2 regions of the Pseudomonas sp. GW823-FHT05G12 genome follow, and region 2 is predicted to be linked to the other one. Evidence: riboswitches for the same ligand, from Rfam matches in the RefSeq annotation. Region 2 holds a riboswitch; the other holds the start of a gene.
The links. A riboswitch is a leader RNA that binds a small molecule or an ion and turns the genes downstream of it on or off. The one in region 2 is predicted to bind cobalamin.
Positions count from the first base shown of each region.

Region 1: another riboswitch for cobalamin. It lies ahead of AC3RCM_RS12335 (CbtB domain-containing protein); the one in region 2 lies ahead of cobO (cob(I)yrinic acid a,c-diamide adenosyltransferase).

Region 1 is NZ_CM179501.1:2,728,496-2,732,819, reverse strand. It holds gene AC3RCM_RS12350 (alpha/beta fold hydrolase) at 1-84, opposite strand, end outside; gene AC3RCM_RS12345 (LysE family translocator) at 106-735, opposite strand; gene AC3RCM_RS12340 (GNAT family N-acetyltransferase) at 859-1,338, shown strand; cobalamin riboswitch at 1,458-1,680, shown strand; gene AC3RCM_RS12335 (CbtB domain-containing protein) at 1,774-1,962, shown strand; gene AC3RCM_RS12330 (CbtA family protein) at 1,972-2,658, shown strand; gene AC3RCM_RS12325 (cobalamin biosynthesis protein) at 2,658-3,044, shown strand; gene cobM (precorrin-4 C(11)-methyltransferase) at 3,079-3,831, shown strand; gene AC3RCM_RS12315 (DUF1272 domain-containing protein) at 3,898-4,140, shown strand.
Region 2 is NZ_CM179501.1:4,680,172-4,684,495, forward strand. It holds gene bluB (5,6-dimethylbenzimidazole synthase) at 1-595, opposite strand, end outside; gene AC3RCM_RS21370 (cobyrinic acid a,c-diamide synthase CobB) at 592-1,887, opposite strand; gene cobO (cob(I)yrinic acid a,c-diamide adenosyltransferase) at 1,884-2,495, opposite strand; cobalamin riboswitch at 2,616-2,836, opposite strand; gene AC3RCM_RS21380 (C40 family peptidase) at 2,959-3,492, opposite strand; gene AC3RCM_RS21385 (C40 family peptidase) at 3,633-4,271, opposite strand.

The DNA of each region.
Region 1 (4,324 bases), 2.0 Mb from region 2:
CAGTGGTTTGCCACTGGCCGGAGTTCGCCAGCCACGCAGGGTGAAACCTTCGGCGCATTCGTGGGACCAGGGAATCAACTGCATCGGCTTACTGTACTCTCGGGGTCAGGAAAACGCTGATTCTACAAATAGCAGCGGGTACAGGGAAATCACCAGCAACAGGGCCATCACGACATTGAACAGCATCAGCCAGCGCGAATTCTGCAACAGGTTGCGCAGGGCGCTGCCGAACATCACCCATACCCCCACGCTGGGCAAGTTGACCAAAGCGAACAAGGCCGCAATGACGATCACGTTGGTTACATAGCCTTGCGCTGGCGTGTAGGTGGTAATCGCCCCTACCGCCATCACCCAAGCCTTGGGGTTGACCCACTGGAACGCCGCCGCACCCCAGAAGCCCAGCGGTTTGCGGGCACTGGACGCGGCCGTGCCGACCGGCCCGGAAGTGGCGATCTTCCAGGCCAGGTACAGCAGATAGGCGGCGCCAGCGTAGCGCAGCACCGTGTACAGGGGTGGCCAGGCCTTGAATACCTCACCCAGCCCCAGGCCGACGGCCAGCACCATCATCATGAAACCAAAACTGATACCCAAGGCATGAGGGACCGAGCGGCGCACGCCGAAGTTCACCCCCGAGGCCAGCAACATGGTGTTGTTGGGGCCCGGGGTGATGGAAGACACAAAGGCAAACAGCACAAAGGCGGTCAGCAGGTCGGCAGAGGCAAGCATGGCGGGCATTCCACTTTCTTTATTGGTGCTGTCACACTAACGGAGCGCCACTCCCAGCAACCGATACAGTTCGATTAAATTACGCAGATACACATCACTGTACCGACAATCCGGATCAAGGAAGCCGTCACCATGAGCCTCACCATTCGCCCTGCCGTTCGTACCGATGCCGAGCAGATCCTCACCTTCATCACCGAACTGGCCGAGTACGAACGCGCGCGCCACGAGGTGGTCGCCACCCTTGCCGACATCGAGCACAGCCTGTTCGACGAAGGCAGCACTGTGCACACCCTGATGTGCGAGCGTGATGGCCGTGCAATTGGCTTTGCCGTGTACTTCTACAGCTACTCGACCTGGCTCGGGCGCAATGGCATCTATCTGGAAGACCTGTACGTAACCCCCGAGCAACGCGGCGATGGCGCCGGCCGGCAGTTGTTGCAGCACATTGCCCGCGAAGCGCTGGCGAACAACTGTGGGCGTCTGGAATGGAGTGTGCTGGACTGGAACGAGCCAGCGATCGGCTTCTACCAGAAACTGGGGGCCGAGGCGCAGGATGAGTGGGTGCGCTACCGCCTGGATGGCGACAAGCTGGCGGCATTCGCCCGCGGGTGATCGCCCGGTTTCTGCACTTCTGCCTGCAGGAAGAAGACTGCAGGCCTGAGCCTGCCGTACCTGCTGTTCAACGGCCTCGCGCGCTGTATGACATTGACGCCAAGCCCGCCCCATGCTCTCCTTATGCCTCGCGTTCAGGTGCCCCTCAGGGGGTGAAACGGGAAACCGGTGCGTCCCAGGCCCTTCAGCAGGGCCGGACAATGCCGGTGCTGCCCCCGCAACGGTAAGCGAGTGAAGCGTCTGTACCACTGTGCCTCGTAGTACGGCATGGGAAGGTGACGCGTTCCAGGAGCCCAGCTCTTCCTCGCAAGCCCGGAGACCGGCCTGGCGTTCATGAACACCCCGCGGTGGGCGGGCGCTGTTGCATTCCCTTGGGCGACCACGTCCGGGGCTGCCGCGCTCGCCCATTGCCCACAAAAAGCAGAGGATCGCGTCATGCCCGTCACCAGCGCCAAACAACACAGCCTTGCTACCCCCGTTACGCTCAGCCAACGTGTAACCATCGCCGTCGGTGCCAGCTTGCTGGGTCTGTGCCTGGTCTACTTTGCCGGGTTCTCGCACATCGAGGCCGTGCACAACGCCGCCCACGACACCCGCCACAGCGCCGCCTTCCCCTGCCACTGAGTACGCCTGATGATCACGCGCATTGCCCGTACTGCGGGATTCAGCGGGCTCCTTGCAGCCCTGTTGCTGACCTTGCTGCAAAGCTTCTGGGTGGCTCCGCTGATTCTGGAGGCGGAAACCTACGAGTCCTCGGCCCCGGCCGCACACCACGAACACGGTGGCGAAGTTGCCGCTCATGAACACAGCGCCGAAGCCTGGTCGCCGGAAGACGGCTGGCAGCGCGTGCTGTCCACCACAGGCGGCAACCTGGTGGTTGCGGTCGGCTTCGCCCTGATCCTCGCCGCCCTGTACAGCCTTCGCGAACCCAAACGCGCCGCCACTGGCGCATTGTGGGGGTTGGCTGGCTTCGCCGTGTTCTGCCTGGCCCCAACCCTGGGCTTGCCACCAGAACTGCCGGGTACGGCGGCCGCCGACCTGGGGCAACGCCAGACCTGGTGGGTCGGTACAGCCAGTGCCACAGCGCTGGGCCTGGCCTTGCTGGTGTTCGCCCGCCACTGGTTGCTGAAGGCGCTGGGCGCCGTGCTGCTGGTCATTCCTCATGTGATCGGTGCACCGCAACCCGAGGTGCACGAAAGCCTGGCCCCTGAAGCATTGGAAACCCAGTTCAAAGTCGCCTCCTGGCTGACCAACGCCGCCTTCTGGCTGGCCTTGGGGCTGCTCAGCGCCTGGCTGTTCCGCCGTTCCAGCCAGGCTTGATGCCTGCCTTCTATGCCGGTTTTGGCTGCCGCCGGGGTTGCCCGGCGGATACCTTGCAACGCTTGCTGTGCCAGGCCCTGGACAAACAGGGCCTGGCATTGGCTGACCTGCGCGGCATCGCAAGCATCAGCCTGAAGGCCGACGAGCCCGGCTTGTTGCAACTGGCAGAGCACCTCGGTTTGCCGTTGGTGCTGTACCATGGCGCGCAACTGCAACCCTATGAACCACTGCTCAGCCACCGCTCCGCCTTTGCCCACAGGCACAGTGGCTGCTGGGGCGTAGCCGAGAGCGCGGCACTGGCCCTGGCCAGCCAGCGGCAGGGTACGGCCAGGCTGCTGCTGACGCGCCAGGTACTGGGCCCGGCGACGCTCGCCCTGGCCTGCTGAGCGTTTCGCCCCCTCTTTCTTGCCAGGACTTTGCATGACCATCTACTTTATCGGTGCCGGCCCCGGCGACCCGGAGCTGATCACGGTCAAGGGCCAACGGCTGATTCGTCAGTGCCCGGTGATCATTTATGCCGGTTCACTGGTACCCGCCGCCGTGCTCGAAGGCCACCAGGCCGAAACCGTGATCAACAGCGCCGAACTGCACCTGGAACAGATCATCGCTGCCATGCGCAGCGCACACGAAAAAGGTCAGGATGTGGCCCGGGTGCACAGCGGCGACCCCAGCCTGTACGGCGCCATCGGTGAGCAGATTCGCCACCTGCAGGCGCTGGGCATCGATTACCAGATCATCCCCGGCGTTACCGCCACGGCAGCGAGCGCCGCCCTGCTCGGCTGCGAGCTGACCTTGCCTCAAGTGGCGCAGACGGTGATCCTTACTCGCTACGGCGACAGCTCGCCCATGCCGCCGGGTGAACAGTTGGGCGACCTGGCGCGCCATGGCAGCACCCTGGCAATTCATCTGGGGGTCAAGCACCTGTCACGCATTGTCGATGAGTTGATGCCGCACTACGGCGCGAACTGCCCGGTTGCGGTGGTGCATCGGGCCACCTGGCCAGACCAGGATTGGGTGCGCGGCAACCTCGGCGATATCGTCGAACGCGTAGCGGCCAAGGATTTCCGGCGCACGGCGCTGATCCTGGTAGGCCACGTCCTGGGGGATACACCGTTCGCCGAATCGGCCTTGTACCGTGCCGGGCATGCCCACCTGTACCGCCCTGGCGACTGAACATTGCCAGCCTTGCCTCGGGCGTAGCAGACTCCGGGTTCCCGCCTGCGAACAGGAGTCATGCCCATGCTGGAACTACGCCCCAACTGCGAGTGCTGTGATGCCGACCTGCCGGGTGACAGCCCCGACGTTATGATCTGCTCCTTCGAATGCACGTTCTGCCGTGCCTGTGCCGAAACTCGCTTCCAAGGCCGCTGCCCGAATTGTACCGGGCAGTTGGTAGCCCGCCCGACGCGGGTCGGTCAGGCATTGGCCAACAACCCTGCCTCCACGCTGCGGATACACAAACCGCACGCCGCCTGCGTCTGAACAACTGCAAAGCACCGGCATCACCGCTGTTTCAGGGTGATGTCTTTCCTGTTTCTTGTAGGACTTTTCAACAATAAGCACTGGGGATTTCAACACTTCTATACTCGGCATTACCAAACCTCGGGAATGGTCGTATCGTGCAGCGCTTCCGATAACCCCACTTGCAGACGTATTCCTGAGTGTT
Region 2 (4,324 bases):
CGGCCCAGCTTTCCTGCACCAACATCGGCACCGGATAGAACTCGGCGACCGGCCCAAGGCACAGTACCGCAACCGGCTTGGCCCCGGCGGGCATGCCCAGCAGCGCGGACAACGCCTGCGGGTCGAACAGCGACACCCAGCCCATGCCCAGCCCTTCGCCACGCGCGGCCAGCCACAGGTTCTGGATGGCACAGGCCAGCGAGGCCAGGTCCATCTCCGGCAGGGTGCGGCGGCCGAAGATGTGTGGCTCGCGGTTGTCCATCAAGGCCGCCACCAGCAGCTCGGCACAATCGTTTATGCCCTCCACCTTCAACTTCATGAAGGCATCGGATCGCTCGCCCAACGCTTCGGCCGTGCGTACCCGCTCCGCTTCCACCAAGGCCTGGATGCGCCCGCGCAGGTCACGCTGGGTGATGCGGATAAAGCGCCACGGCTGCATAAGCCCGACACTGGGCGCCTGATGCGCGGCGGCCAGCAAGCGGCCAAGCAGTTCGGGCGCCACCTGGCCACCCGCAAAATGGCGCATGTCGCGGCGCTCGCCGATGACCCGGTAAATGGCGGCGCGCTCGGCGTCGCTGTAGGCGTGATCATTCATGGTCGCAACAGCGCCGCCGCCGCATCCGGGCAGGAAGGGAAATAGAAGTGCACGTAAGAGGCCGTCAGCCGGCCCAGACGATAAACCGCCTCGTTGCCCCGCCCGCCGTTGGGGCTCAGACCCCGGGCGATCGGTTCCAGCGCAGTGCTGGTCAGCGAATGGTGATAGGTGTGACCGTGCAAGGTCCCCTCCGGCAGCTCCACCGCCTGCAGCGCCAGGGCAGCCAGGCGCTTCTGCATGGTCGCCTCACCCGGCAGCAGGCCGAGAAGTTCGGCACGTTCGCCGGCCACATCAGTCAGGGCATCGAGCAGGTACAGCATGCCGCCGCACTCGGCCAGCAATGGCTTGCCCTGCGCGTGGTGGGCGCGGATCGCCTCGCACATCGGTGCGTTGGCGGCCAGCGCATGGTGATGCAGCTCAGGATAACCACCCGGCAGATACAGGCTGTCTACCGCCGGCAGTTCGTGGTCGTGCAGCGGCGAGAAGAACACCAGCTGGGCACCTTGGTTGCGCAACAGGTCGAGGTTAGCGCCATAGATGAAGGCGAACGCCTCGTCCCGCGCCACGCCAATGCGCACACCGGCCAGCGAGGCAACGCTGGCTTGCGGTTCCGGCTCGGCAAAGCTGACTGGCGGCGGCAACGCCGCATCGCAACTGGCGCCCAGCGCTTCGGCGGCAGCGTCGAGGCGGGTGTCCAGGTCATTCAGCTCGCTGGCCTGCACCAGGCCCAGGTGGCGGCTGGGCAGCTCGATGCCGCGCTCGCGGGACAAGCCGCCATACCAGCGCAAGCCCTCGGTCAGGCTGCCTTCGAGCAGTTGCGCATGACGCAGGCTGCCTACCCGATTGGCCAGCACGCCGGCGAACGGCAGATCGGCCTGGTACCGCGCCAGGCCCAGGGCCAGGGCGCCGAAGGTCTGGGCCATGGCTGTGCCGTCGATCACCGCCAGCACCGGCACGCCAAAGTGGCGCGCCAGGTCGGCGCTTGACGGGGTACCGTCGAACAGCCCCATCACCCCTTCGATGAGGATCAGGTCAGCCTCGCCAGCAGCTTCCCACAGCAGACGACGGCTTTCCTCGGCACCGATCATCCACAGATCCAGCTGATACACCGGCGCGCCACTGGCCCGTTCGAGAATCATCGGGTCAAGAAAGTCGGGCCCGCATTTGAACACCCGCACCTTGCGCCCGAGGTTGCGGTGCAGGCGGGCCAGCGCAGCAGTGACGGTAGTCTTGCCCTGGCCAGAGGCCGGCGCCGCGATCAACACGGCGGGGCAGTGCCGCGATCGACTCACAGTTCGACGCCTTTCTGTGCGCGGATACCGGCCTGGAAGGCGTGCTTGAGCATGCCCATTTCGGTCACGGTGTCGGCCAGTTCGATCATCTCGGGCTTCGCAGCGCGGCCAGTGACAATCACATGCTGCATGGGCGGGCGGGCCTGAATGTCGGACAGTACCTGGTCCAGGTCGAGGTAACCATGTTTGAGGGCGATGTTGAGCTCGTCCAGCACCACGAACTGTACACCCGGGTCCTGCAGCAACTGGCGCGACACCGCCCAGGCGGCTTGCGCAGCGGCGATGTCACGCTGGCGGTCCTGGGTTTCCCAGGTAAAGCCCTCGCCCATCACGTGGTAGCGCACCTGTTCGGGGAAGCGACGGAAGAACAGCTCCTCGCCGGTGCTGTTGCGGCCCTTGATGAACTGCACCACACCGCATTGCATGCCGTGGCCCAAGGCGCGCGCGAGCATGCCGAAGGCCGAACTGCTCTTGCCCTTGCCATTGCCGGTCAGCACCAGCAGCAGGCCACATTCGTTAGGGGAATTGGCGATGCGTTCGTCGATGACCGCCTTCTTGCGCTGCATGCGCGCCAGGTGGCGTTCGTCGCGTTCGGTGGAATCGCTCATCAGGGTTCTCCGCTGGCTGGCACCACAGCAATGCGCGGCGACAGGTAATAGGCAGGCAAACGGAGAACGCGCAGAGGCCATGGCTGGGCGCCACGGTGCACCGCGCATCACCCTCCGTGATGCCGTTGGCAGTATCAGGCCGGTCTCCGGGCTTGTGAGTGGGCCTTGGCCCTGGCCTGCGCGCCTTCCCGGATGCTGGCACCCAGTGGCCCTGCGCGGCCTTTTACTCATCCACCGTTGCGGGGGCAGCGCCGGAATCGCGCCATGCTGGCGCCCACCGGCTTCCCAGTTTCACCCTGCCCAGTCGGGGCTGGCAGGGCACCTGAAACACGCCGCGAAGGTTAGAGGGTTGCACCGGGAGCGTCAATCGAAGCGGGTGGTCTGGCGGGTGAGCAAAACACCTTGAATCCAGGCAGCCGGTATCGGCCCCGAGCCCGAGGGGGCCGCTAGACAGGCATGGACATCAAGGGTTCTGTGCCAGATGCCCTTGCGGAATCACCCGCTTGGCCTGCAGGTAGGCCTTGGCCCAGTAGCTGTTTGACAGGTAGTCCAGGCGCACGGTGCCACCGGTGGAAGGTGCATGTACGAAGCGGCCGTCCCCGACATAGATGCCGGCATGGCTGACCTGCGAGCCGCCACTGGTGGCGAAGAACACCAGGTCACCAGACTGCAGCGAACTGACATCCACCGTCGGTGCGCGCATGACAATCATCTCTCGCGTCGAGCGCGGCAGGCTGATGCCAGCAGCATCACGGTACACATACTTGATCAGGCCGCTGCAGTCGAAGCCGGAGTCCGGGGTATTGCCCCCCCAACGATAGGGCGTGCCTACCAGACCAATGGCGCGAATCAGCACGTCATCGGCAATCGGTGAAGGACTGGGCTGGCTATAGGTAACCTGCGGCTGTACCACAGGGGCCGGCGCAGGCGCACGGCTGGAGCATGCAGCCAGCAAGGCTGCCAAGGAGAGAAATGCGAAGCGCGCCATCTTTACCATGGCCAGAACATCCTGTCTGAGACCGCTGCGCTGCAGCCGAAAAGAGTTGAGAGTTTAGATTAGACGCTTTCTGTAAATGCGCACGGCGGCGAGCTTTTTTTCAAAGCATCACCGCCGCGGCAGGGTACATCATTTTGATATCAGTTGCGCGCGATGTTGGTCGGCGCCATGGCCAAGGCGCGCTTGGCTTCAATGAAGGTCTTGCTCCAGTAGCGATCACCGAGGCTGTCGATGCGCACACCGCCACTGCGGCGGCTGCTGGAATGGATGAACTGGTTGTCACCCAGGTAGATGCCGGCATGGCTTACCCGGCCGCGGCCATTGGTGCTGAAGAACAGCAAGTCACCTGGCTTGAGCTTGTTGCGGGCCACTTTCGGCGCATCGACGTTGATCATTTCACGCGTGGAGCGCGGCAGCGTCATGCCCGCCTCTTCGCGGAACAGGTAACCGATGAAGCCACTGCAGTCGAAGCCAGACTTTTCCGAGGTACCACCAAAGCGGTAGCGGGTGCCGATCAACGACATGCCGCGCTCGAGAATGCTGTCAGCCAGAACCGGCAATTGGTAAGGCTTGCCGCCGGAGAAAGACGCCAGGTCATCTTCGGTGGCCAGCTCTTCCGGCTCGCCGAATACCGACGAGGAAGAGGCCTTGGCCTTGATTGCCGATTGTGCAGTGATCGGGGTGTGATCCTGGGGCTGAGATACCGGGCCTTGGGCCGCGCAGCCAAAAAGCAGGGTCACGAGTGCGAGTGGCACGAGGGGTGCGAAGCGCTTCAGCATGGGCACGACCGTGTCTGTAATCCTTTAGAAGGGTGAAACTATGCCCTCTATCA